DNA from 2 places in the Paenibacillus sp. J22R67 genome. Region 1 is predicted to be linked to the other one. Evidence: riboswitches for the same ligand, from Rfam matches in the RefSeq annotation. Region 1 holds a riboswitch; the other holds the start of a gene.

What was found. Region 1 has a riboswitch for thiamine pyrophosphate ahead of AC58VC_RS29660 (ECF transporter S component). Riboswitches for the same ligand answer to the same signal wherever they lie in the genome.
Region 2: it holds a riboswitch for thiamine pyrophosphate, as region 1 does, so the genes downstream of both, AC58VC_RS38280 (thiamine phosphate synthase) here and AC58VC_RS29660 (ECF transporter S component) in region 1, are expected to answer to the same signal.

Annotation. Positions count from the first base shown of each region.
Region 1 is NZ_JCAUAX010000010.1:174,756-197,216, reverse strand. Features, by position in the region: gene uvsE (UV DNA damage repair endonuclease UvsE) at 1-344, opposite strand, end outside; gene pyk (pyruvate kinase) at 487-1,899, opposite strand; gene AC58VC_RS29675 (AraC family transcriptional regulator) at 2,019-2,801, shown strand; gene AC58VC_RS29670 (DUF3105 domain-containing protein) at 2,821-3,552, opposite strand; gene AC58VC_RS29665 (methyl-accepting chemotaxis protein) at 3,739-5,184, shown strand; TPP riboswitch at 5,248-5,357, shown strand; gene AC58VC_RS29660 (ECF transporter S component) at 5,457-6,053, shown strand; gene AC58VC_RS29655 (ABC transporter ATP-binding protein) at 6,060-7,553, shown strand; gene AC58VC_RS29650 (energy-coupling factor transporter transmembrane component T family protein) at 7,544-8,341, shown strand; gene AC58VC_RS29645 (YuzC family spore coat inner layer protein) at 8,352-8,828, opposite strand; gene AC58VC_RS29640 (S-layer homology domain-containing protein) at 8,976-10,586, opposite strand; gene AC58VC_RS29635 (nitroreductase family protein) at 11,016-11,591, shown strand; gene AC58VC_RS29630 (pseudouridine-5'-phosphate glycosidase) at 11,843-12,754, opposite strand; gene AC58VC_RS29625 (carbohydrate kinase) at 12,751-13,872, opposite strand; gene AC58VC_RS29620 (hypothetical protein) at 14,016-14,405, opposite strand; gene AC58VC_RS29615 (PH domain-containing protein) at 14,507-15,124, opposite strand; gene AC58VC_RS29610 (Ig-like domain-containing protein) at 15,257-17,848, opposite strand; gene AC58VC_RS29605 (methyl-accepting chemotaxis protein) at 18,118-19,854, shown strand; gene AC58VC_RS29600 (ABC transporter substrate-binding protein) at 20,151-21,143, shown strand; gene AC58VC_RS29595 (FecCD family ABC transporter permease) at 21,210-22,220, shown strand; gene AC58VC_RS29590 (FecCD family ABC transporter permease) at 22,217-22,461, shown strand, end outside.
Region 2 is NZ_JCAUAX010000032.1:527-6,604, forward strand. Features, by position in the region: partial or broken gene AC58VC_RS38260 (eCIS core domain-containing protein) at 1-20, shown strand, start outside; gene AC58VC_RS38265 (YbjN domain-containing protein) at 223-744, shown strand; gene AC58VC_RS38270 (hypothetical protein) at 1,025-1,720, opposite strand; gene AC58VC_RS38275 (bile acid:sodium symporter family protein) at 1,872-2,855, opposite strand; TPP riboswitch at 3,016-3,114, shown strand; gene AC58VC_RS38280 (thiamine phosphate synthase) at 3,256-3,900, shown strand; gene thiO (glycine oxidase ThiO) at 3,884-5,071, shown strand; gene thiS (sulfur carrier protein ThiS) at 5,055-5,258, shown strand; gene AC58VC_RS38295 (thiazole synthase) at 5,265-6,032, shown strand.

The DNA of each region.
Region 1 (22,461 bases):
GTGAACTGGTTGGGATGCATGCTGAGGCGAATGTCATGCGCCTGAGTGAAGTCGCCGAGCTTTTTGAGCTCGTCTTTGTATTCGCTGGCTACGTCAATTTGCACATCTGGATGAGTGGCTAAGGGAATGAGCGACGAAGAGAGACGAAACAAGCGAATGCCATGAGCGGCATTGTAAAAGAGGATGCGCTGCGTTGCCTCGAGGTTCTTGCGACCGATAGCAATCGCACGCTGAATGGCTTCCTCACGCGGACGCTGGGAGAACAGCTTATACGTAAACGTCGAGCTAGGTGTATTATTAAAAATCGCGAGTGCAATCGATACGAAGCCGAGTCGGATAATCATGGAACCTCCCGTTAAAAGTGACTTATAAAGTTATCGTTAATGTGCCCTCTAGCTAATATTTTAAGGCATAAAAAGCAAGAAAAGACACCCGAAAGGTGTCTTTATCTCTGTCCGATTTGTTTTATCTATAAACGAAACCAACTTAAACCCGCTCAACCTTCAACAGGTTCGTAGTCCCCGATTTCCCTACAGGAACACCTGCGGAAACGACAGTAAGGTCGCCCTTTTTCACATAGCCGAGCGTTTCGGCCTGAGTGATAGCCGAACGAATCATCGCATCGGTTGAGTCGCAGAACTCGCCATAGATCGGGATCACACCCTGTACCATGCTAAGCAAATTAATTGCGTACTCGTTGGAAGTCACCGCGATTATCGGTGCTTCCGGACGATACTTGGCGATCATCCGTGCGGTGAAGCCGCTCTCTGTCGGTGTCAGAATCGCCGCAGCCTTCAGTTTATTCGCGGAGGATACAACCGCTTGGCACAGCACTTCCGTCACTTCATTGTTCGATTGCAGCTGTGCGTCGATCATGGAGCTGCGCTCCATTGTTTGCTCAACGCGCTCGGCAATTGTCGCCATCATCGTCACGGACTCGACGGGATATTTACCCGCGGCGGTTTCGCCGGAAAGCATGACCATGTCACTGCCGTCAAGTACGGCGTTCGCGACATCGCTCACTTCAGCGCGCGTCGGACGCGGGTTACGCTGCATGGAGTCAAGCATTTGCGTTGCTGTAATAACCGGCTTGCCGGCTAGATTACAAGCACGGATCATATCTTTTTGCGCGATCGGCACTTCTTCTGTAGGAATTTCTACCCCAAGATCACCGCGCGCAACCATGATACCGTCAGAAGCCTCAAGAATTGAAGCGAAGTTCGTCATGCCTTCTTCGTTCTCAATTTTTGAGATAATCGGTGTATGGCCTGCGCCATGCTGCTCTAGAATTCCGCGAACTTCCTGAACATCGTTGCCGTTACGTACGAAGGACATCGCGACGATGGAGATATTTTCTTCGACACCGAATTTAATGTGCATCACGTCACGCTCTGTTACACCCGGTAGAGATGTGCGTACACCTGGCAAGTTCACACCTTTGCGCTGCTTCAGAACACTTTGGTTCAAGACGCTGCAGATCACTTCCGTGCCATCGATTGCTTCAACACGAAGCTCAATGGAGCCGTCATCGATGAGGATAAGGTTGCCTGGTTTAACGTCCTGCGGGAGGCCAGGGTAATTCACAGAAACACGGCTGCCGTCGCCAATGATTTGTTCTGTCGTCAAGACGATGCGATCACCGGTTTTCAAATCATAAGAAGCATCTTTCAGTTGTCCGATGCGGATTTCCGGTCCTTTGATATCCATCAGAATCGGCACGACAACCCCTAACTCCTGAGCGGCTTGACGTACGCGCTGAATGCGTCCGCGGTGCTCTTCCAAATCGCCGTGCGCCATATTTAGTCGGGCAACGCTCATACCGGAGCGGATTAATTCCTTCAGAGTCGGGATCGAATCGCAAGCAGGTCCCATGGTGCAAATAATCTTCGTTTTACGCATTGTTCAGGACTTCCTTTCGTAGTGGACGAATCAATTTTGGCTTCATTATATGCCTTTTTTCGACAAAACTCTATGAAATATAGTATGCTATATGAAATATAGTATTCAGGCGGTGGAAAATGAAGGTAACAAGTTACACGTATGATAAAAGCAGCAATTGGTACGGGGAATCACAGGAGACGTGCCAGGATTGGACGCTTGTATTTGTTACTTACGGCCGCTGCGTTTATTGGATCGAGGAAAAAAAACAAGTGCTGGAGAAGGGGCAATGGCTGCTCATCCCGAGCAGTATTCCCTTTTACGGGCGAAGTGTTCCAACCATGCTGCACGAAAAATATGTCGTTCAATTTGATCCGGAAGCTGTTCAAGCGTCATTCCCGCTTTTCAAGCTGTCCGGAGCCGCAAGCCGGTTCACGAGCAAGTATGAACTGATTCTCGACCGGCTGCGCCATATCCACCAGCAATGGCAAGACAAACAGCCCTATTATCAGACGCTGTGTGAAGCGCTGCTAACAGAGCTGTTCGTTTATTTGCATAGAGAGTGGGACCAGGAGTCTGCAACGAGTGCTACACTGCAACTAGTCGAGCACATGAAGAGCTATATCCAGAACCATTACCGGGAGCATGTCACCAAGGAGGAGTTGGGTACTTGCATTAGTAGATCACCGAACTACGCGGCGACCCTTTTTCGCAAAGTGACCGGCCAGACGATCAGTGAATGCGTGCATGCTGCCAGGATCAAAACGGCTGTCTACATGCTCAGGCATTCGGCATTAACGGTGACGGAAATATCCGATTTCATCGGCTACAATGATCCGTCTTATTTTTATCGTGTGTTTAAAAGATTAACGGGACTAGTGCCAACTGATTTGGTCTCTGATCGCGAGAATGTTCGTAAGTAGAGAGAATTGGTCCTTTGACTTACATCGTTCCGCCGCCGCGACGCACTTCAGGTGGGATCTTTTCAGGACCTTTATCAATATTCTGGTAAATGAAAGTGCCGACGCTGGCTTCGTCAAACTTTGGAAGCTGCATCGTCTTCGTCCAGGCGGTTACGACAACCTCTTTATCGCTGGGCACATCTGGATTAGGTACAGCCAGCACACCAGCGCCCGCTTGCTTGAAATGGCTTAAATATTCGAGACGGTCCTTGAGCTCTTGAGGCGCATCGGGATGGTAATAGATAATGATATCGCCATGCTCTAAATTATGGACAAGCATCGCATACGTCGGTCTTTCCTTGTAAAAGCCGAACTTCAAGTCATGCGGACTGTGCGTGCCTGAAGTTGGAATTTTCATCTCGTAGGTCAGCATACCCTCATCGTGACCGCGCCCGTAATCTTTATCCGTGGTGACCTCTATGGGCGCATTATAATTAAGCTTATCTACGCTATATTTGTTGGATGAGGACTGGATCAGAGAAGTTCCCAAAGAGCAGACGGCCAAAATCAACAGAGTATGGGAGAGAATCAGCCAGGTCTTGCGCTTTTTGTGGAGGGCCTGTTTCTCGGCCTTTTTAAGCTTGCTCGTGTTCGCTTTGTTCGTCTTAGCGGCAAGCACATAACCAATGATGGCCACAATGAAAAGGGCTGCCCCTATATAAAGCAAAATTGCAGTAATATCCGATCCGCTCTGCATGGTGGAATTGTCCATTTGATATGAGCTCCTTTACGTTTATATTCCTTCATACACTACATATTGTAGTTTCGATAGAGACAAGAAGTCAAATTCTTTGTGATGTTCCCGTCTCCAGCTTGAAAAAAGGAGGAATTTCCCTTATCAATGTTGAATCATGTAACAAAATGTCTGTTTTTGTAGAAAAAAAAGGGGGATGACCAGATGACAGCACAGTTGCTAGAACTACATAAAAGAAACGCATTAATGGTGAAGCTATTGTGGGCTTGTTTGGTGTTAGGAATGGGAGCTTCCTACAGATCTATGGGAGTAGTAACGACGTTACTCGCTTTTGGAGCGCCTATTGCGCTGCTGTGTACGTTGCTGATCTGGAGGAAAATCGGGGTCACTTATACCAAGTATGTCATTGCCATAGGCCTTAATGTGATTTCATATTTCTTTATGACACATAATGTGACTTTGTCGAGCATGCTTATCTTGTATTTAAGTTTAGCGCTTGTCTCCTTGTATATGGATTATAGGCCACTGCTGCTTAATGGGGTGATCGGGATCGTTAATTTGAACTACTTCTGTTCCACGTTGTCAGGTCCAATTGACTACATTGCGATCAATGTTTTTTATGTGCTAGTGATCATGGCGCTTATTGGTCAAGGTCAGATTGGAAGCAGATTATTAAGCCGTGTAGCCCAGAGTGCTCGGGAGTCTGAGGTGTCGAGGATGAAGACGGAAGAGGTACTGACAGGTATCCGTACGACAACGGAGGTACTAGGAACTTCCAGTAATACGCTTCATGACAATGCATCCGTAACCGGTAGAATCACAGAAGAAGTCGTTGCGGCTTTCCAAGAGATCTCGATTGGCATTGAGTCGCAAGCAACTTCCATCACAGACATAACAACGGCAATCCAGGAAGTGAATGAGACGGTGGAGATGACCTCCTCCGCATCGGATACAATGAGCAGCAGGTCCCGCGATACAGCCCGTATAACGAATGAAGGCAAGAATCAAATGGAAGATCTGACGCATAAAATCAAGGACATTACCGTCATCGTAACGGAAACGTCGAACATCATGAATGAAGTGAACGAAGAAAATGTGAAAATTGGAAATATCGTAACAACGATTGCCGACATTGCTAAACAAACGAATCTCCTCTCCCTCAATGCTTCCATTGAAGCTGCTCGAGCAGGAGAACATGGTAAAGGTTTTGCCGTGGTTGCTGGCGAGATTCGGAAGCTTGCGCAGAACGCACACGTGGCTTCAACAGATATCTCAGAGATTCTGGGCTCTATTCAGCAAAAAGTTGAAATAGCCGTAGAGAAAGTGGCAGATGGTAAAATAGCGGTAGAATCGGGTAAAAAATCAGCGGAAAGTGTTGATCAGCTATTCGAAGTTATTAACATAAATACAGCGGAAGTCATGGAGCAAGCGGAGAATTTACAGCGTATGAATCAGCAATTGCAAATGTCGTCCCAGAAGGTTGCTGAGGAAATGACATCTGTCGCAGCGATAACCGAAGAGTCGGCCGCATCCGTGCAGCAAGTACTTGCTAGTGCGGAAGTTCAGCAGAAGCGGGTGGAAGATATAGTTGACAGCATCCGCCAGCTGTATGGATTGACGCTGGATCTAAAGCTTTTGATTGAAAAATAATGAAAAATAATTTCCCCAAAGGCATTGCCAAATATCGGTTAATCCGATACAGTTAAGCCAAATGAATAGCAACACGGGTGCTTGATGAAGTCAGGCTGAGATAGTGGCCCTATGCCACTGACCGTTAATCTGATCTGGGTAATGCCAGCGTAGAGAATTGGAGTGCCTTTCTGCACTAATTTTATGCCTGCCGCATCCCGGTAGGCTTTTTTTGTCGTGTTCGTCTATCTCATTTTACAAATTGGATCCAAGAGAAGGAGTGGGAAGAAGAAATGGCACAAAAAGAAACAAGAGCAAAAGGGTTAAAATTGACCGACATCTTGGTCACGATCGTGATCGCGGCTGTATTTGGGGTGATTTATCGCATATGGGGTCCGATATATGACAGTCTCAAACCGATCGGTCTGCACGTCGATCAGCTAAGTTACGGTATGTGGTTCATGGCGGCCACATTTGCTTTTCTGGTTATTAGGAAGCCAGGGGTCGCGTTATTGGCGGAAGTTGCAGCCGCGACGATTGAAGCGCTTTTTGGAGGAACATGGGGGGCAGCGACGCTTGCATACGGCATCCTTCAGGGGCTTGGAGCAGAACTGATCTTCGCGCTTTTCCTGTATCGTCGGGCGAATGTGGGTGTAACGGTGCTCGCGTCATTCGCGTCCGCCGTGCTCTCCCTGTTTATAGATAAATATTATGGCTATATTGATCAGCTAACCTTCTGGAATTATTGCTTATTTATTGGACTTCGTCTCGCTGGTTCTGCCATTATCGCTGGCGTATTCGCCTATTACTTGGCCAAAGCATTGGCTCGTACCGGAGTGCTTAACTTAGTTCGTCCCGTTTCTAAGAAAGATTACGATGTACTGGGGTAATGCGTGATGAGCGAGGCAATCGGTGTTACCAACCTGCGTTTAAAATATCCTGGTGAGGAGGTCCCCCTGTTATTTCAAGGGGTTTCCTTTTCGGTGATGCCAGGGGAAAAGGTGCTGCTGCTCGGGCCAAGCGGCTGCGGCAAATCGACGCTGCTGCAAGTGCTGAGCGGGATCGTCCCCGATATTATCGAGATTCCGCTTAAGGCGGATAAACTTGTAACGCCAAGTCGCTGGGGGTATGTGTTTCAAGATCCAGACGCTCAGTTCTGCATGCCTTATGTGGATGAGGAAATTGCTTTTGTTTTGGAAAATAGGCAGGTCCCCCGTGAGGAAATGCCGGAGCGAATTGCGCATTATCTGTTCTTAGTGGGGCTGCAGCTGGAAGATGCTCATACCTTAATCAACCAACTGTCACAGGGGATGAAACAGCGGTTGGCGATTGCAAGTGTCCTCGCCTTGGAGCCTGAAGTACTATTTCTGGATGAGCCTACGGCGCTGTTAGATGAAGAGGGCACGGGGCTAGTATGGGAAACGATCCGGTCCATTAGCGCTGATAAAACCTTAGTCATTGTGGAGCATAAAATCAGCGGCATACTCGATCTCATTGATCGCCTGATTGTCATCTCTCCAGAAGGAGAGATACTGGCTGATGGCTCTCCACAAGTCGTGTTTGAACGGTATAAAAAGCAGTTAGCCGACTATGGCATTTGGTATCCTGGCGTTTGGGACGATAGCCGTATCGAACGCTTAAGTGGGAATAAGGCGGCTGTGGAGGGTAAAGCTGATGTTGCTGCTGAGAATCGGCAGCCAATCATGTCTTTTTGCGATTTCACAGGGCTTCGCGGCGGACAAATCAAGACCTCTGTGGATAACTTGAATGTTTATTTCGGTGACTGGATCACGGTCATTGGTGCTAACGGCGCAGGCAAAAGCTCGCTCCTGCTCGCCATTATGCGGCTCATCCCGACGAAGGGCAGCTGCTGGATCGACGGTGTGAAGGGCAGCAGAATCGAGCAGCTTGCCGAGCAAGTCGGCTTCGTGTTTCAAAACCCCGAATTCCAATTCGTGACGAATTCGGTGGAAGAAGAGCTGCTCTACTCCTTGCCGGAGGCGGAGGAGGGGAAAGGCGCACAGCAGGCTGCTCTGGAGGAGCTGCTGCGGCAGTACGATCTGCTCGCGCTGCGCAAGCGGCATCCGTTCCAGCTCTCGATGGGCCAGAAGCGCCGCTTAAGCGTAGCTTCTGCGATGGTTCGCAGCCCGCGTATCCTGCTGCTGGATGAGCCCACCTTCGGGCTCGACGCACGCGGTACGATGCGCATGCTGGAGCAGCTGGAACGGCTGCGCGCAGGGGGCACAGTCATCGTGATGGTGACGCACGATGAGGAGATCGTCAAACGCTGTGCCACGCGCGTTTGGCAGGTTGAAGCCGGCTGTGTGAAGGAACAGTCTGCGACTTTCGCAACACACGCCAGGGAAGGAGCGCCGGTGGTATGCAAATAACGTTCACGTACCGTGAAACCTGGCTGCATCGGGTCAATCCAGGAGTGAAGCTTGTCCTATCCCTGCTTCTGTTTGTTCTTGTTGTATTCACGCATAATCTGAATACAATGATGTATTTAACAGCGGGTGCGCTGGTGCCGCTGTTCCTTTTTTCAGGCCAGCCGCTGCACCGTCTGCTGCTGTATGCTTCGCCGTTCCTGCTCATCTTCATCTCCTCTGCGGCGGGGATGATGATGTTCGGCAACGGGGACACGGAGTGGTTTCGCCTCGGATTCATTCGAATCACGGAAGAAAGCTTCTACCGAGGCTTGCATCTGGGTTTCCGAGGTCTCCAGGTCGCGGCTGTCGGTTTGCTGTTCAGCTTGACGACCCGGCCGGTTGCCCTGTTTTATGCACTGATGCAGCAGTGGAAGGTGGCGCCGAAGTACGCCTACAGCTTCCTTGCCGCTCTGCGCATGCTGCCGCTTATGGTGGAGGAATTCCAAACACTGCGCTATGCACTTAAGGTGCGAGGCAGGAAACGGAGGCGCAACTGGCTAACAGGCTGGTACACAACGATGCGCATGTACGCCATTCCACTCCTTGCCCAGAGTATCCGCCGCGCTCACCGAACAGCTGTGGCGATGGAAGCGAAGCGTTTCTCCACACATACCAAACGGACTTATTACTATCAATCCAGCTACTCCAAGTTAGATATTTATTTTATGGTTTACTGGCTTCTTCTTGTTGCATTCGCGTTTTGGGCGGGGACGGCGTTACCGATTTGGCATGCCTTTGACGTACGATAGACGAAGTGGCCTATTGACCCCATTTGAGCGATAGCGTAACCTCACAGCAAGGCATGTCATTCGATTGGGGATTAATTGTAAACTTCACGGAGCTTGGTGAATAGCTGGTCACAACAATAGATTTGCAGCCGAAGGAGTGGACGATACGATCCACTTCTTTTTGATTTCCTTGCTGAGCCTGCGTCATTAACTCACGAGCGATGGCGGGTTCAGCAAGCTTTTGAACGAGAAGGGAAGCGTCCTTGAGCAGATGATTAGAAGACGCAATCGAGTTAGAAAGTATTTTAGAATCGACGGTTGGATAATCACGGGCTATGGTCGTATTTGTATATAAATGGGGATAATGCTGCTCCCAACCTGACCAAACTTCTGGCTGATCTTGATGTTCATTTAAGCCATAAAGTCGATAATTGGGGGAAGCAGGTACAGTCGGGGGATAAGGATAGAAGGGCTGTTGTTCAAAGTAATAAGCAGGGTAGTTGTACATGGGACGGACCCCTTTTCTTGGGAAAATTGAGCTAAAGTGCGCATTAGCAATATATGTAAAATAGGCGTGTTGGTGCATGAGCCGCGCTGAACGCAAAAAAAGCCGCCCTCAAGTAGATTAACTACTTAGGGGCGGCCGTAAAAGTGATTAGTTGCGTTTTAGCGTTACATAGCTTACTGCTTGTTCGCCTGATGGTGCTATAACTGACAATTCAAAAGACACGACATTGCCTTCAACGTGAACTAGCCCATTTTCGCTTACCGTTACAGTACCTACTGGGTCAACTCCGTTACCTTTTACAGCTCTGGTGACAACAAGTGTACCTAGTCCAAAGTTGTAATCTGCAATCTCTGTGTTTTCATATTCGTTGCCAAAATTGTCTGTCAGAGTAAGATCCATCTCCGTATATGGATTAATATCAGCTGTGTAGACGCCGTTACTAACCGTCATCGTTTTGGTGATGGAAGTTTCATCTGCTTTAATTTCTTTCACACTAATAGCATCGTTAGTAACCGTTACAGCTACGTGCAGTTGTTTGGAATCGTTGTTACCGATTTTGACAACCACAGTGACATCTGCGGTACCAGCTTTGTTGCCGAGTACGTAAGCGTGATGGTCAGCAGAAACACCTACTTTAGCAATACCAGAGTTCGATGAGAATGCGGACTGAACAATCCCCGGAACGGCAACAATGTCGCCGCTAGCGTTTTTTACTTGAATTTTGATTTCTTTAGCAAATTTACTTTGTGTAGGATCCTCGGCAATCGCCTTAGTGATCGAACCAGTCGCTGAATCTGTCAGCCCGCTATCGATGACAGCTGCCAATGTGTAGTTATCTTCAATAGAAACATTGCCAGTGTCGACAGGAGCTACGCTGAAGCTTCCAGTAGCTGTTTTGATCGTAGATGCATCAAGTCCGCCAAGTGTTACTGTATAATCACCCACGGCAAGGGCAGAGTCAACTGCAAGTGTTGCTGTAAGGCCATCTGTCGACCAAGTCGTCGTTGCAGGAACGGTTGTGGTACCATTTTTAAGCGTGAGAGTTGCTGCTGTTGTGTCTACTTTTTTGTTCAGTGTAACTTGAACTTGTTTATAGTCGGATGAAGCTTGAACTTTTGAGATCGAAATGAGTGCTTGGTTGTCATTGTCAAAAGCTTGCTGTGCAACATAAGAGCTTGTAACAAGGTCAGCGCGGTTAGCAGCTTGATCTCCGGATTTGCCAGAAGGATGAATGCCAAGCTCTGTGGCCTGTTTCACGGCATCCGCGTACCAAGGTGTACCTGTTACGGAAACTGTTTTCCCAAGTCCTTTAAGAAGCAAAGTATCGAGCTGACCCGCAGTTACGGAATCGCCAGGAACGAAAGTTGTGTCGGTAATACCGTCGATAAGTCCGGCTTTTTTCGCAGCCTCGATGTAAGGAATTGCCCAACCGTTAGCGGAATCGTCCGCCTGAACATCGGTAAAGCTGGACACCTTAACAGTAAGATCTACAGGAATGTCATAGATAAGTGTTGCTACTTTTGCAAATTGTGCGCGAGTCATATTTTGCGTAATGCCGAACGTGTTGTCGGATACGCCTTCGAATATATCGGATGCCAGCATAGCATCGATTTTGGCTTTTAATGAAGCATCGACACCGGTCAAATCGGTGAAATCAGCACTCGTTTTGCCAGCAGCAGAAGCTGGGTGAGTTAGGACAGCGGAAGTTAATAAAGAGAAAGCCATAGCAGCTGTCGCGATCATCGTTAGTTTTTTCATTTAGATGTAGTACCTCCTAGGTATAAATATATGATTATGATTCTAGCAAGCATTTTTGTTCGTACTGTTGCTATAACTATAGCTTGCCTGATAGCCCTTGTCATTGTCAAATTCTTGGCAGTCGAAGAGCGAGAGTGCTAAAAGTGAACGATAGTCCGCTATTTTTTCACTTTCATCTAACATAGACGTCATTATGGCTAAAAAAGTTTCTGTAGTTCTGCTAAGCTTCCCAAAGAAATTCTCACTAGATACCCAAGCCTGATGGAGCAAGAGATTACCCCGACCCATTAGGTTTTCTTATCGTCTTGTTGTCCTATTCCATTATTTTTGAATGACCTGTATGTTTGCTGTTGCAGGATCGCTCATATCACAATAGACTTAGAGTAGGAACATAATGAAGTGTAATTCAAGGAGTGGAGTGGGAGAAACATGGAATTAAAAGAAGCCATTCGCAATCGCCGGAGTATCGGGAAAGTGAAACAAGACCCTGTTGACAAAGCGCTGATTGAAGAAATATTGGAAGCAGGCACTTGGGCGCCAAACCATTGCCATACTGAACCGTGGAGATTTTGGGTGATGACGGGCGAAGGTCGGGGACTGTTAGGGAAGGGCTATGCTGAGGTAGCGGCCTCTGAAGCTGATCCGGCATTGACTGAGGAAGAGTTGGCTGTGCTAAAAGGTGCTCAGATGAAGAAAGCATTCCGCGCGCCAGTGGTTATCGCTGTGGCGGTTACGCCTTCTGCACAAGCCATTGTGCCAGAGATTGAAGAATACGCGGCTGCACATGCTGCTGTCCACAATATGCTTCTGACCGCGCACGCGCTTGGTCTGGGCACAATCTGGCGGACGGGAGCGCCGACCTATCATACGAAGATGCGCGAAGCCTTCGGCCTAGGCGCGAAAGAGGAGCTCGTAGGCTTCGTTTACCTCGGCTACCCGGACATGGCTCCGTCGAGAGCTGTGCGCACCCCATTCGAGCAAAAAACACTTTGGGTCAGCGAATAGGGTTCGCTGATTAAATGACTACAAAAAGTGCAGCAAATTCTCCGTGCTTACGCGACTTGAGAGAAAGTCATGTAATATGTACATCAAATTTTCGTTTTATCGCCTTGAATGGGGGGATTTGATGGAATTAGATGTAGGTTTTACATGATTTGGCCTTAAGTCGCTGGCGCGAGCTGAATTTACTGCACTTTTTGTATGTAAGAAAACCCTCCGATTTCCACAAATATTGTGGAGATGGAGGGTTAGCTTTGTTAGTTCTTCAGCGCAACCGCAACCTTCGCGGCGGTTTCGGCATTGTGGTACACCAGCGCGATATTCGTCTCTAAGCTGCGACCTTCGGTCAGCTGTTTGATGCGCGCTAGCAGGAAAGGCGTGACCTTCTTGCCGGTCACGTTCTGATCTTTGGCTTCAGCAAGCGCCTGCTGGATGAAGCTTTCGATCTCGACATGGTCCATAGCGGATTCCGCAGGGACCGGATTGGCGATGATGGCGCCTCCGGCAAGGCCGAGCTCCCACTTCGTGCGGAGCATGGCCGCAATGCCTGCTGCCTCATCGAGGCGGAAGTCTACGCCGTAGCCGCTTTCGCGGGCGTAGAAGGACGGGAACTCGCTCGTCTTATAACCAACCACGGGAACGCCGTGGGTTTCCAAATACTCGAGCGTGCGGCCAATATCAAGAATGGACTTCACGCCTGCGCAGACAACGGCAACGTTCGTCTGTGCCAGTTCCGTCAAGTCGGCGGAGACGTCCATCGTCACTTCGCCCTCACGGTGAACGCCGCCAATGCCGCCGGTAGCGAATACTTCGATGCCCGCCAGCGCCGCGCCGATCATTGTGGCTGCAACGGTTGTCGCGCCGATTTGGCCGGATGAGAGGATGTAGGGGAAGTCGCGGCGGCTGACTTTTTCCACATGTGGATTCGTCGCAAAAGCTTCGAGCTCCTGCTCATTCAAGCCGATTTTGATCTTGCCATCCATGATCCCGATCGTAGCCGGAACGGCACCGTTATCGCGGATAATTTGTTCAACCTTTTTGGCCATTTCTATGTTTTGCGGATAAGGCATCCCGTGAGAAATGATTGTGGTCTCTAGCGCCACGACAGGTTTATTGTTTGCCAAAGCCTCTTTAACTTCATCAGTAAACGTTAGGTAAGTTGTATTCATAATGTGGATTCGTCTCCTTTTGTCAGGTGAAGTAAGGTATGTTGCAGTCGTTCTACCGTCAGTTCGCTCGCGACAGATTGATCGGTTTGCAGTGTAATGTGAGAAGCGGCGAGTCCGTAAATGCAGGATTCCATATAGGTGGATTGCCGCATGACCCCATAAGCAATACCAGCGACAAAAGCATCGCCTGCGCCGGTGACCTCCACAACCTTGGTGGGAATGGGCGGGAAATGCCGCTCGCCTTCCTCGCCAGCATATATCACGCCTTGGCTGCCGAGTGTAAGGAAGACATGACGGACGCCGCGTGCGCGGATCGCTCCTGTAATCAGGCTATAATCGTCGTTGCTGCTATTGCTGTCTGGCGCGATACCTGCCAGTTGGCAAGCTTCCTCCAAATTGGGGAAAATCGCCGTTACACCGTGCAGTTCTTGCGGCAGTTTTTTGGCCTTTTCCGAAGAGACAGGATCAATAAATAGCGGTAGGTTTTCTTCCCTGCACCGATCAATCAGTTCGGCAAGTGTCTCAGCGGGTAAATTCGTATCCGCAATGACGAGCTTGGCAGAGGCTACATGCGGCCATTTGTCCCGGAGCAGGGCTGGTGTACATTTATCGTAGATGTCCATATTAGCAAAAGCGAGAAACATCTCGCCTGTCGCGTCGAGCAGAGCCGTGTACGTTCCGGTGTTTTCACCTTGGAGTACGATGGCTTGGCTGACGTCAACGCCGCGCTTCCGCGTTTCTTCCAACACCCATTGGCCGGCCTTGTCATCGCCAACAACCGTGAGCAGCGCCGCCCCGCATGCTAGTCCTGCCAGCGTCTCCGCGATATTGCGGGCAACACCCCCGCAGGATTCCGTTACGGTGACTGGATTCGAAGAGGCTAGGCGAATGGCTTGCTTGCTAGTCGCTTTGCTGTCTAGGTTCGCACCGCCGATACACATGACCGTATTCTCATCCGATGTCACGTAAGCACGCCCGCGAATCGTCCCCTTCTTGGTCAGGGCAGCGATGTAGCCGGCGACAGCGGACCTTGAAATACCGATGATGCTGGCAATTTCATGCTGAGAGATGAATGGATTCTGACGAATGAGCGCTAAAATTTGCTGTTCACGATCCATGAAATGGCTCCTTTCGATCGTTGACTATCTTTAGTTTATAACAGCGATGGACAAAAGTCCAAACATTAGACATTTGTCCGTATTGCGTTCGCAAATGAAAAGGAGCCTGCTTCCCAAACCGGAAACAGTGCTCCTTTAATCGTTTATTCTGAATAAGTAGACTCCGAACGGCTTCTGATGCCGAGCAGCCCTAGCAGTCCCAACAGGCCGATATAACTCCAACCGCCCCATCCCTTATCTGCTTTTTCCTGCGTATGAACCATTAAAGCCTTCATCGAGGTTGGCGGTGTAAGTCCATAGGCCGCGGCATGCTGATTCATATCCGTAGTCATATGCAGCCTTGAGTCTGCGCCAGGCATACCGAATGGATTTGTCTGATAAAAAGTAGGTGAACCTTGCTTGGCCGCCTCCCAGCCTCCAGCATTGGATACCATTTGTTGATTATGCGGATGTTTCCGATAATGATGAGCCCCAAGCAGGACGGTAATGCACAGAAAAGAAATCAAAGCTAGTTTTACAAATCGGGGAAACATGGTCCATACCTCCAAGCACTTCTTAAATAGTAGCCTGTAAATGCAGGTATGGATATATTCCCCTATGTACGAAAACTTATGTATCAACAAATTAGGACATACTATTGATTAATGAATTTCTCAAAAACAAAACCGAAATCCTTCACTTTGTACTGCTTATGCGTGCTCACGAGCCAGTCGAAAGCGCCTTGATTGACCATCTTGAATTCCTCGGAAAGCTTCTGCCCTTCGGTTTTCGTCGTACGGTTTAATGTGGCGGAAGCCAGCTCGATACTTTGCTTCGCATAGTCAAGGAAGTGCTCATTTTCCTGCGTGATTTCCGAAATTTTGATCAGGGCTTTATACAGGTCCTTCAATTCTTCTACATGCTTTTTGTGCACATCAATGGAGAAGATGACGGAACCCAGCACGAATTTGATCTCCACATCGAGATCCACCGTGCCTGCTGTTTCCAAGGAAACTTGGGAAATGGCATATTTGCTGTAAGGGTAGCGGTGCAGCACACGTTTCTTGCTTACGGCGCTTGTGCCGTCGAGATGAATTAAAGCTTGATTCGTGAAGCAGTATTCATCCGACTTGGACTTAATCAAAAAGAAAATCTTCTCGTTATCCTCATGCAGAACGTAATCATCGCTATCTACCTTATCGTAATTTTCAGGCTTAATCACTGAACCTACATCACTTAACCCCAGAATGTCAGCTGCTACTCTACCGAACATAATATCAATCCTCTCCTGAGCAAATAAATACCTATTAAGTATAGTACAAATTATGGAATTCAGGCGAGTGTTATGACATAAAAAAAGGGCTATCCCGAAGTAGAAGTATCTACTTGAGGGATAGCCTTTGTTTTATTTGGTAACTGTCACTTGAACCGTTGTTCTCATGTTAGAATACGTCACTGTAATTCTCGCAGTTCCTTTGCCGGTTGCTTTGATAATGCCGTCTTTCACATCCGCGATCATGATATTCGACGATGTCCACAAAGCTGGCTTCGTGACTTCCTCTTCTGATCCATCCGTGTATGTGGCTAGAGCTTCGATGTTGGCTGTGCTGCCTTCTTTGAGCTCGACTTTGACAACATCGGTTTTCAAATATTTAAGAGAGTCGATTTCCACTGGAATGGCAACCATTTTGCCGCCGAAAGATCCGGTGATTGTCGTTTTACCTGAAGCTGTTGGTGTGAACAGTCCATTCGTAACGGTACCCAGCTTATAGGCGCTAACTTTCCATGTCGCGGATTCCGTGACATCTTTGGTTGTGCCGTTCGAGAGCGTCGCGGTCAATTTAATTTGAACTTGATCGCCTCTTTTGGTCACGATGAAAGTCTTATCCGCAACGAGTCCTGCAACTACGCCGATTTCAACCGGTATAGAAATATTTTTACCGCCATAAGTTGCGGTAATGGTTGCTTTCCCACGTGATACCGGGGTTACAACCCCTTTGGACACTAGCACAATAGCGCTATTGCTTGATTTCCACTCTGCATCGTTGGTAACTGTACGCGATGCACCTGAGGAATCTGTAGCCGTCAGAACGATAGTACGTGTTTCATTCATATCAAAAACTAGATTAGCTACATTCGCCGTAAGATCGCTTGCCATATCGATTTGGACAGGAATAGTTACTGTTTTGCTGTCTAGCTGAGCTGTCAATGTAGCTTCTCCAGAAGCGATAGCCTTCACTACTCCGCCGTCAACCGTCGCCGATTTCACATTGCTGCTGGTCCAGATCACGTCGGAGGTAACATCTTTTTTCGTTTCATCGGTGTAAAGGGCTTCGGCTTTCAAGGTAACTGAGTCGCCTTTTTTCATAATCAGTTTTTCCTGGCTAATCGTGAGGGTCTTCAAAACGCCTACAGACACTTGAATGACCGCTGTGCGTGTTCCATATTTCGCAGTAATGGTCGCTGCGCCGGTCGCAAGACCGAAGATTTCGCCGTCCCGTGCCTCGGCAATATCCTTGGAGCTGGTTGTCCACTCGGCTTTGCTCGTGACATCAACCTCACGTCCGTCTTTGAAAGAAGCCATTAATTTGATTTTATCGGAACCGCCGATTTGTAGGTTAACGGTTTTCTTGGTTGGTGTGATGATGGTAGGGATATCGACTTCCACTTTCGTGGTCGTTGTTTTGCCGCCGTATTTCGCTGTTATTGTAGCGACGCCGGCTTTGTAAGTCGTGATTTTTCCTTTGATGACGAAAGCAACATTCTCATCATCCACGCTCCACTCGGCGCTTTGCGTAACGTCTGCGCTTGTGCCGTCAGCATAGGTAGCATAAAGAACTAGGGTTTGATCTGTTCCTGCTTGCAAGGAAACAAGATCGGTATCTACAACCAATCGGCGCGGAACTTCCACGTCTATATTGGCTACAACGGCTTTATCCCCGTATTTCGCGTAAACCTTCGCTTCGCCGATTGCGATCGCAGAGAGCTTTCCTTTTGAAACTTGGACGATATCCTCGTCACTGGACGCCCACTCGGCGCGATCTGTGATATCTTCCGTTTTTCCATCAGCATAGGTAGCGGTTAATTTCAATTCACCAGAAGTATTTTTCTTCAGAAGCAAATTCTGCTTATCTAATTCAAGTTTAAGGGTGCTATCTACATCAACCGTTATCGTCGTAGATTTAGTGCCGTAAGTTGCCGTTAAGTTGGCCTTTCCCGCACTATAGCCCGTAACCTTGCCCTTGATAGCATCAGCAACATTGGCTTTATCTGTTGTCCAGACAACTTTCTCTGAGACGTCGGCAATGTCGCCGTTCGGATAAGTTGCCATAATTTTAATATCTGCTGTTCCGTTCAGCAGTAAGGATACGCTTGAGCTTTCAGCGTCAATCCGGCGGACAACCTCAACATCAACAGGCAGGGTTAGTGATTGATTCATATATTTGACCGTTACGGTTGCACTTCCCGGATTTTGTCCCTTAACCAAACCGTTCGTAACCGTAACGATAGAGCTTGTATCTACCGTGTAGTCTGCTTTATTCGTCACATTCTCGGATGTGCCGTCATCGTAGTAGGCGGTAATTAATAGCTGTTCTGTTGCATTAAGACGCAGCTCGAGAGAGCGTTTGTCTGTCGTTAACGATTTTACTTTTTTGCTTACAGTGACATTCACGATCTCGGTTTTACCCATATAAGTAGCGGTAATAACGGCTTTTCCTTCTTTTTTGGCTGTCACTACACCTGCATAGACGGAAGCAACATCTGTCGTGCCGGAATTCCAATCCGTTTTGACCGTTGCATTCTCGGTAGATCCACTTACGAAAATAGCGGTTGCTGTCAGATTCGCAGTATCCCCAACTTGCAAAGCAAGCTCATTCTTGTTCAGGACGAGTTTGGAAATCTCATCAGCGGCAAAGGCGTTTCCTGCGACTAAAGATTGACTGGCTAGAATGAAAATGAAGACCAAGGATAACCACTTGCTGTGTCTAAACCTCACGTTAATAATCCCTCCGATATCGTTCCGTAATAAGTTATGAATAAAAAACTGGGAACCTATTTAGTATCGGATATTAATGGGATGAAATGAATAGCTGTCACAATATCTACCGAATTTTAACCTTAGGATGATAAATCTAGTTCTACTTTTTCGTAAAACAACAAAAAGCAATTAATAAAAATAAAATAAATAAAATTCAGTTGTGTTTATTGTTAACTTTTTGAATGACCTGTATATTTAAAGCAGATTACTCATGGGGAGATGAGAAAGTGAAGAAGATCAGGTTTATGGGCGTGGTGGGAAATTTAAAAATTAGTATGAAAATATTGGCGTTGAATATGTTGGCTGTCGTTTTCCTCATCATCCTGACGGTGACAAGCTTCTTTTTTCTCAGTGATATCAACAAAAAAGCGGAAAAGATGTACGAAAGCGATTATTTGCCAACAACTTGGATTAATGAAGTGGAGAGCAACGTTCATACCATGAACGATAGGCTCCTGGAACATATTTTAACACCGGATAGCCACTACAAGAACGTTCTAGATAATGAGATCACCAAAACTCGCGTAAAAACCAGTCAGTTATTGAAGGATTACGAAGAATCCTTGGAGGGGGAACCCGTAGGGACATTATGGATGTCTAAGTTAAAGGCAGCACTAGTCGCCTATGAGGAAGATCAGCGAAAAGTGGAGACTTTGTCGGCAACAGGGCAGACACAAGAGGCTTATCAATACTATAAAACACGGATCAAAAGCAAGATGGAGGACATCGGCGGTTATATGGACAGCTTGCAGCAGGACCGGCTGGAAACTTCAGAGACGTTAAACAAAGAGCGTAACCAGCAGTATCAGCGCTTGATCTGGACATTGATTATCTCTTCGATTTGCGCGATCGGGATTTTTTATGTGATAGGCAGATGGCTGTCTGCGCTCATTATCAGACCGCTGCATGCGATGCAGCAGCTCATGGCCGAAGCGGAAGCAGGCAATCTTTCCATTTCATTAGAGAGTGTTGTTTCGAAAGATGAAGTCGGTAATTTGCAGCGCTCGTTCCAATCCATGTTAATCAGCCTGCGAGCATTTATCGGGAATGTTCAGCAAGGCGCGCATGTCCTCACACAGCAGGCTGAGCAGTTCGCCAGCAATGCTGAGCAAAGCAAGCTGGCTGCGGAAACGATTGCTGTTTCGACAGACTCTTTGTCGCAAGGCATCCAAGAGCAAGTAGCGATTGTCACAGAGACGTTATATACCATCCAGGTTGTGAAAGATGAAATGGCTGCTATTAGCGAAGACAGTCGTCATATGGCGCAGCTGGCGGAATCGGCGGCAGATGCTTCAATAGCCGGAATGGATGCTGTAGAGAGAATGCGGGAGCGAATAGGGCTTGTTTCTGACAAAGTTTTGGCGGCTGGGACAACTGCGAACGAACTACGCTACAGCTGTGGTCAAATAAGCTCCATCATTCGTGTTATTACGGAGATTGCGAAGCAAACAAACATGTTGGCCTTGAATGCTGCTATTGAAGCTGCCAGAGCGGGGGAAGCGGGCAGAGGATTCAGTATTGTAGCGGGAGAGGTACAGAAGCTATCCGGGCAAACGAATGATGCGGCGAAACAAATCGCAAGTCTTCTGAATGAGATCGAGGGCAAAGCAGGGGACGTGGATACGGCGATGAGTCAAGGTATGAAGCTGACGGAAGACGGTGTGATTGCTTCGCAGCAAGTGAATGATTCGCTTTTGTCGATGAAAGAAGCATTTGGCGGGGTCTTAATGAAAGTGGAGGATGTGAGCGCAGCGATCGCTCAAGTCACGACCCGTAGCGACGAAGTCGTTACGCATATGGAGCGCGTTACAGAGTCAGCGAATATAGGTGCAGCTGCGAGCCAGGATTCAGCGGCAGCGAATGAAGAACAGCTTGCTATGATGGAGGAGTTCTCTACCTCCTCCAGGACGTTGTCTGACATGGCAGGGCAGCTTCAACAAGCAGTTGACCGTTACCGGGTGTAAACGGAGGATAGGAGAGGCTGTTGCGCGGTCATTGGATGACTTGGGACAGCCTCTTTTTGGTGTTAATTTCTGCTTCATCTGATACGCAGCCTAGGACTGAAGTCGCTCATTTACCACACATGGGAAAGAATAAGACAAGAAAATAGATAAAATCGGATATGTACAATGCTAAATTACCCCTATATAATGATAATGATAATTATTATCAATTAAATAGGGGCTAGCATTCGCATTCAAATAGAGATGACTCGATCATCGTCTTTGGTTGCCTTGCTGAACAAGGAGGAAGAAAGAAAATGAGAGCATTACAATTCGTACTTGCCTTAGTGTTGACACTTGCACTATCGGCCTGCGGAACATCCGCAACGACAACGAAGGAAAGCGCAAGCAGTCCTGCCGCTCCGGCAGCAACTGCCGCACCACAGACGGATACAGGAGAGAAAACGATCAAGCATGCGATGGGTACAGTGACGCTCAAGAAGAAACCTGAGCGCGTTGTCGTTTTGTTCAACGGCATGACGGATATTACCGCTCATCTAGGTGTGAAACCGGTAGGTTCGGTTCAATCTTGGGAAGAGAAGCCATGGTACAACTATCTTCGCGCCAAGATGGACGGGGTGAAGGATCTTGGGGAAGAGACGCAGCCGAACATCGAGGCAATCATTGCGCTTAAGCCGGATCTGATTATCGGGACGAAAGCCCGTCATGAGAAGCTTTACCCGCAGCTTAGCAGCGTCGCGCCAACGATTATTACTGAAGAAATTTTCGACTGGAAAGCGAATTTGAAATATGCCTCTGACGCGCTGTACAAGAAAGAAGAAGGGGATAAAATCCTCGCCGATTGGGATAAGAAGGTTGCCGAATTTAAGCAAAAAGCAGGTGATAAACTGGCGAAAACGGAAGTTTCGATCGTCCGCTTTGAAAGAGACGGCAGCTCACGTTTCTATGCAACAGGTTTTGCCGGTACGATCTTCAAAGAATTAGGCCTAGCGCGTCCGAAAGCGCAAATCCTTGAACCAGGCAAGGCTGTTCTGAACTTGACGACCAAGGAACAAATGTCATCGCTGGATGGGGATTACATATTCGACATCACAAGGCTGAATGCTGAAGAGCCAGCGGTTGAGAAATCCCAGAACGATTGGACCGCGCATCCTCTCTGGAAAAATCTAAAGGGTGTTAAGAACGGCAAGTACTTCAAAGTTGACGCAATTACATGGAACTTGGCGGGAGGCTCGATGGCTGCTCAAGCCATGTTGGCTGACCTCTACAAATACTTTGATATTAAATAATGAAATACGTAAAGGAATGAGCGATCTAATTGCTCATTCCTTTACGAGCATAGGGAGACTCTCGAGATGAATTTTAATAAAACGAGCTTATGGAGAGCTGGTTGGTTGCTGGTTTTTGTCCTTGTTATGCTCGGATGCTTTGTCGCGAGCATTCTTTTTGGCACTACGCGGTACGATATGGCGACGGCGTGGTCGTCGATTTTTCACTATGACGAGACAGTGAATGAGCAAATTATTTTGCGCACGACAAGATTACCGAGAGCTTGCATTGCCTCAGCGGTTGGCGCCAGCTTGGCCATTGCCGGTGCTCTGATGCAAACGCTAACCCGCAATCCGTTGGCGTCACCAAGCGTGCTGGGCGTAAATGCGGGAGCCTCCTTCTTCGTCGTACTGGCTGCGGTTACGTTCTCAGTTTCATCGCTGCAGGCGTTGATGTGGATTGCTTTTATCGGAGCGGCAGTAGGTGCTGTTACGGTCTACATGCTGGGATCTATCGGGAGGGATGGCCTGACGCCGCTTAAGATCGTGCTGGCCGGCTCAGCTATGACGGCGCTGTTCGCATCCTTTACTCAGGCCGTTCTAGTATTGAATCAGCAGGGGATCGGTACGGTGCTCTTCTGGCTGACAGGTACGGTTGCAGGACGTTCTCCTGATTTTCTCATTGTCGTGCTGCCGTACTTGGCCATCGCATGGGTTGGCGCTTGGCTGCTCTCCAAGGATATGAATTTGCTGCAGATGGGGGAAGAAGCGGCGAAGGGGCTAGGGCAAAAGACGGTGTTTATTAAGTCCCTTGCTGGCATTTTCATTGTTGTGCTAGCGGGCTGCTCCGTATCCGTTGCAGGTCCTATCGGTTTTATCGGTATCGTTATCCCGCATATTTCAAGATTTTTCGGCGGCTTAGACCACCGGTGGGTTATTCCGTATTGTGGGGTGCTCGGAGCGATCCTGCTCATGCTGGCGGATATTGGCGCACGGTTCATTGCGATTCCCGAGGAAATGCCGGTCGGGGTCATGACCGCAGTCATCGGAGTTCCTTTCTTCATCTATATAGCGCGAAAGGGGCTGGCCAAATCATGAAGCTATACAACACAATTCGGTTCAAGGGCGGAGCTATCTCGCTCCTTGTACATCGGAAATCCCTACGCGTCACGTTCATGCTGCTGATTGCTTGTATTGTCATAGCAATCGTCAGCACGGGGCTCGGGGAAATGGTCATATCTCCGCTGAATGTAGTTCGCAGCCTTTTCGGTATCGGTGCGGAAGATCATACGATGGTGATTCAGAAGATCCGTCTTCCCCGTATCATCGTAGCCCTCTT
Region 2 (6,078 bases), on a different contig from region 1:
AACAGCGTGGCGGCAAATAAGTGAATTCCCGGATGAGCAACAGGATTAATGATGTCGCCTGTTGCTTTTTTGCATGCATGAGTGGGCCTGTCATAGTCACAGCTTGTTAGAAACGTTGGGACTAAGTATATTTGCACTTGAGAAAGTTAAGAATGATCAGATTAAATGAATAAGCAGCCTAGTTGAAGCATTGGGCATAAGAAAGTAGGAGGGCGGACACATATGCTGCCAGATCATGTACATACGCGTCATTTCACGCAGTTAGGGCTTTTAAAAGAGATTTTGGATGAGACAGGCCTTGCCACCAATTTGTTGGAGAAATCAGAAGCGATTCCGCTTCATGTGCTGATGGCAGGTTTTCAGGAGGATAAAAAAGAGCGGGAACGCTTTCTGCATTTTAGCTTTTTACCATTGAATGACGAAGAGATCGCTGCGATCCAGTTGCTGCAAATTTACAGTACACTTCCTTTTCACCTCGAAGAAGGTAAACGCGATGAGGTTGCCGCTGTTCTGCTTGAGATCAATACGCGATTGCCGATTGGCCATTTTGGCATTAATGAGCATAACGAGCTGCATTACCGCTACGTGTACAGTATTTCGGCTGCACGCTCTTTTGACAGCGAAGAAGTGCTGGAAATTTTGAGCTTATTCGTTTATATGTGTGATATGTTTGCCGATCACGTCGAGCTGGTGGCTAGCGGTGAAGCTGATGCCGAGCAGGTTGTTCAGGCACTTAGAGGTTAACTATGAACTAAAAAAGGGCTGTCCCAGATGTAGATGAGTCTACTGATGGGAGGCCCTTTTTGGCGTTCAGATAGAGCTACAGGGAACTGGAGTCCGCTATCTAAGCGAAGTCGGCCCATTCTGCTGTATGAGCGGAACTACAGGACCTTATTTGCCCATTGGACCCGCATATTACTCAGAAAACGGCGGAATAGCGAACCACAGTTCCCACTTACCTGGAAAAAGGCTGCCTTTTGGATAAATAAAGGCCTGTGGTTCCTCTAAAGTGGATCTCGCTGCTTTATTTCACTCTCTCCTGCAAAAGCTCAACAAGCTGTTTGCCCGGATCTTTCATTTGCCCGCCGTTGGCAAAGCCATTGCCCCCGGCAGGACGGTTGCCGCCTGCTTTGCCGCCGTTCTCACGAGGCTGCTTCCCAGCGTCCGTGCCTTCTGAACCGGCTGCTGCATTCGGTGAAGCTGAGGGTGAAGCTGAAGGTGAGGCTGAGGCTGAGGCTGAGGCATCCGGTTTCCCGCCTTTTTGCCCGCCACCATTCCCGCGCGTGCCATCTCCTTGATTTCCGCCGCCATTCCCCCGATTAGCCATCCGGTTCGCGGAGTCGTCGATGAACTTCTTCTGAGCGTCCGTCAGCTTTTCGAGCAGCTTGGTTTTGTTGTCATCGCTGAGCTCAGCTTTGGTCTCAATATCCTGCGCAACAGGCAGCATGACTTGGGCTTGCTCCTTGGTAATCGCAAGTCCTTCAGCCTTGTCCATCATGAGAAGCGTCTGGAAGGTGCTGAACAATTGTCTCTGCGCCTGACTCATGGCGGGACGATTCTGCCCCTGCTTGCCATCTGCTGTGGACTGCGCGTTCTGCGGCGAAGACTGCCCAGGCTGCGCTGTGCTTGTCGCTGCTGACTGAGGCGAAGCTTGATTGCCGCAACCGCTAAGCAAAGCGGGAATAAGGATGCATAAGCCGGCTATTTGTTTCATTTTCATATATCTATGTACCACTCCTATCCTTGATCTTCCACCTCATTGTACGGCGCAATTATGAAAAAAAAGCGAAGGGAAGCTGAATTGTAGATAAAAGTTAGCTTAAAGATGGCTGAGTGTGCAAAAAAAAGAAGCCGCACAGGCTGCTCCTTTGTCAAACTTGTTTGGCACGATTCATAGTCAGATTAGGCCTATCACTTTTCAGGGCGTATCTTCTGTTCAAAAGAAAACCAAATAACGACGCCAACGACTGCTGGAACAGCATCCCGAGCACAACGGGAATCGCCACAGGAGGCGGAAAATACGCTACAGCAAGCACGGCACCGGCACTAATATTTCGCATTCCACTGTTAAAAGTGAGCGCCACGACGACGTCCTGATCCCACTTCATCAGCTTCGCGACAATCCATCCCAGGATGTAGCCGAGGGAAGCGAGAGCTAGTACAAAACCAGCCAAACCAAGCAGTTTGGCATTAAAATCACGCAAGTATGGCGCGATAACAGAGCTGTTAATAGCGACAACGATGCCCATGCATATTTTCGAAAAGGGACTTAGACGGCCGCTCCATTGCTCCTTAATTTTGCCTTTTGTCCATTGATTGAGCAGCATGCCTAGGATGGAAGGGACGACGATCATGAAGAATAGACCCTTCATCATGGCAAAAGTGTCCATTTGGACTTTCGTGCCGATTAGCGCAGAGAGTGTATAAGGGACAACAAACGGTGAAAGAACGGTATCCGTAAGAATAATGGAGAGCGTCAGCACGATATTTCCACGATAAATAGCTACCCACACGAAGCTTGTTATGCCTGTTGGAATAGCTGCGGCCAGAATGAGTCCAGTGATGGTTAACGGTTCATGGCTGTAAACAGCGTGTCCGAGCCCAAGCGCAAGCAGTGGCATGCCAGCATGCAGAATCAGCAGCGTAGCAATGAGTGGGAGGGGCTGAACGATAACTTTAACAAATTCCTTGAAGCTGGAGCTGATGCTGCCCGAAAACGTCATAAAGGCAAACAGCCAAGGCGATAAGAAGGTAAAGCCGGATAAATGACTGCCGAGCAAAACACCGACAAGCACGCTGACCGGCGTGATGAGCGGCAAGATTTTTTCTAGTTGGCGATTCAAATGTGAGAGCATCTAGTGTGTTCATCCTTCCTGACAATGGATAATAAAGGCCGAGGTTTGCGTTCTCCCTATTATAAGAGCAATAGGTTCAGGCGACTAGGATAAGATGGGATGGAAATTTCTATTTCCAACGACTGGATACCGTGTTATGATAATGAACAAATGAATACGAATGTATCCCTAGGGGCGCCGCAAGGCTGAGACAGAGCAATCTGAACCCTTTGAACCTGAACTGGGTCATACCAGCGGAGGAAAGTGGAAACCGGACTTTGGCGCCTCATTTATGCATGGTTATTATGCGGGCAACCTACAACCACTTTTCTTAGGGAAAGTGGTTTTTTTGCGTCTTAATTGGCGCTGCGGAGTGCCTTGGCTATCGATACAACGGTTCAAAGTGAGGAGGAGGACTTTAATGTCCGATTGCGAGCTGCATGTGATATCGAACGGCAAGCTGGGATGGAAGGATATGGCGGCGATTGCTGCCCAGATTCATCCTTATGTCACGGCGATTCATATTCGCGAGAAAACGAGGCCGATGGATGAAGTTTATATGGGCGTACAGTATTTGCTTGAAAAAGGCGTACCTGCGCAAACCCTCTGTATCAACGGCTACCCTTGGATGGCAGCTGCTGCCGGGCTTGGCGGTTTGCACCTTCCCGAAAGCTCCCCGCAGCTGCTGGGGATAAGAGAGAGCTACCAAAGCGTGCATCGAACGGGAGTCTCCGTACATAGCGTAGAGGAAGCTGTGAAGCGCGAGCGGGAGGGGGCGGATTACGTCTTGTACGGTCATATTTTTGCCACGAATTCAAAGTTGGGTGTTGGGCCAAGAGGGCTTGAACAACTGCGGAAGGTTGCCGAGCAGGTCACGATTCCAGTTATCGCGATCGGTGGCATGACACCAGCAAGAGTAAGGCCTGTATTAGCAGCGGGAGCTTCCGGCATTGCGGTGATGAGTGGCATCTGGGAGGCGGCAGACCCTGTGGAAACGGTAAAAGCTTATATCCGAGAATTGCAGCTAGAAGAAACCAGAGGTGAAAGATATGAAGCATACGAGTGATGTGATCATCGTTGGCGGAGGTGTGATAGGCGCTTCCATCGCCTATCACTTGGCGAAGCGAGGCCAGACCGTCACGCTGCTGGAGCGCAGCAGACTAGGGACCGAGGCCTCGGCTGCCGCAGCCGGCATGCTCGGAGCGCAGTCCGAGATGGAGGACACAGGGCCCCTGTTCCAGTGGGCCCGGCATAGCAGAGCGATGTTCCCCGAGCTAAGCGGGGAACTGAGAAGCCTCACGGGCATCGATATCGGTCTCGTCCGTGAAGGGCTACTGAACGTCGCGCTCAGCGACGCTCAGGAACAGGAGCTGCGCGCGCGGGAGAAGCTCCAACGCGCAGCGGGCGAAAGAGCGGAGTGGCTGAGCGCAGCCGCAGCCGCAGAGCTCGAACCCGCGCTGAGCAAGGCGACGCGGGGAGCTTTGTACCTGCCGGGAGATGGGCAGGTGGAGGCGCCGCAGCTGGCGGCGGCCTTCGCGCAGGCAGCGCGGGTGCTCGGGGCGAAGCTGCAAGAATTCGCTCAAGTGCAAGGGCTGCTGACGGAGCGCGACCGCGTCATCGGCGTAATGACGAGCGAGGGACCGCTGTATAGCGACCGCGTTGTTGTAGCGGCCGGGACATGGAGCGGTCAGTTCCTCGCCGGCAGCGGGATCGACCTTCCGGTGTATCCCGTGAAAGGGGAGTGCTTCTCGGTTCTAACAGAGAAGAGTGAGCTGCAGAAGACCCTGTTCACGCCAGGGTGCTATATCGTCCCCAAAGCGGGCGGCCGGCTGCTTGTCGGCGCAACGGTTGTGCCGAACAGCTACGACCGCAAGGTGTCGCTGGCAGGGCTGTCAGAGCTGATGGCGAGAGCGAAGCAATTAATGCCCGCAATCGGCGAAGCAGAATGGGAGAAAGCTTGGTCAGGTCTGCGCCCGCAGACACCAGACGGCATGCCGTACATCGGGGAAATCCCGATGTATAAGGGGTTATTTACGGCTTGCGGGCATTACCGCAATGGTATTTTGCTTAGCCCGATCACGGGGAAGGTTATAGCTCAGCTCGTTTCAGGTGAGGACTTAGGTGCCTTGCAAGCTAACCTGTCTGCTTTTAGCCCCGATTTGACGGGTACATCGAAGCGGGCGGAAGGCGTGCAACGAAAAGGAGAGGAGCTGCAAAGCATTGAAGCTGCACATTAACGGACAAAGCGTCGAGGTTCCGGATACGATTCGGACCATTGAGGAATTGCTAGCGCATTTTGAGCTGCAGGAGAAAATGCTCGTCGTCGAGCATAATCAAAACATTTTACAAAAAGAAGATCACGAGAAATCGGCATTATCAGAGGGACATAAAATCGAAATCGTTCATTTTGTTGGAGGGGGATAATTAACCATGTTAAAAATCGGTCCATATGAATTTCGTTCAAGATTACTATTAGGCACAGGCAAATTCCCAAACTTTGATATTCAGAAGCAGGCTGTTGATGTGAGCGAATCGCAGATTTTGACGTTTGCGGTGCGGCGGATGAACATTTTTGAGGCGAGCCAACCGAATTTCTTATCCATGCTGGATGTGTCGAACTTCACGTTGCTGCCGAACACGGCGGGGGCTAAGACAGCGGAGGAAGCCGTGCGTATTGCCAAGTTGGCGAAGGCATCCGGGCTTTGCGACATGATTAAGGTAGAAGTCATTGGTGATGAGATGACGCTGCTGCCTGACCCGGTTGAAACATTGAAAGCGTCTGAAATGCTGCTCGAAGAAGGCTTCATCGTGCTGCCCTATACGTCGGATGACGTGTTATTGGCAAAACGCCTGCAAGCACTTGGGGTGCATGCTATCATGCCGGGAGCCTCACCAATTGGTACAGGGCAAGGCATTATCAATCCGCTCAACCTGAGCTTCATCATTGAACAGGCAACCGTGCCAGTCATCGTCGATGCCGGTATAGGTGCTCCTTCGGACGCTGCGCTGGCGATGGAGATGGGCGCAGATGGTGTGCTGCTGAATACAGCGGTTTCGGGTGCCAAGGATCCGGTTAAAATGGCCCACGCCATGAAGCTCGCTATTGAAGCGGGACGCGCCGGCTTCGAGGCTGGCCGAATTCCGAAGAAGCGTTATGCTTCGGCGAGCAGCCCGATGGATGGTTTTAGCCAGGTTTAGGATGTGGGCGGAAAGGCCGTCTCAGCCGCACGGCGGTGAGTAACGG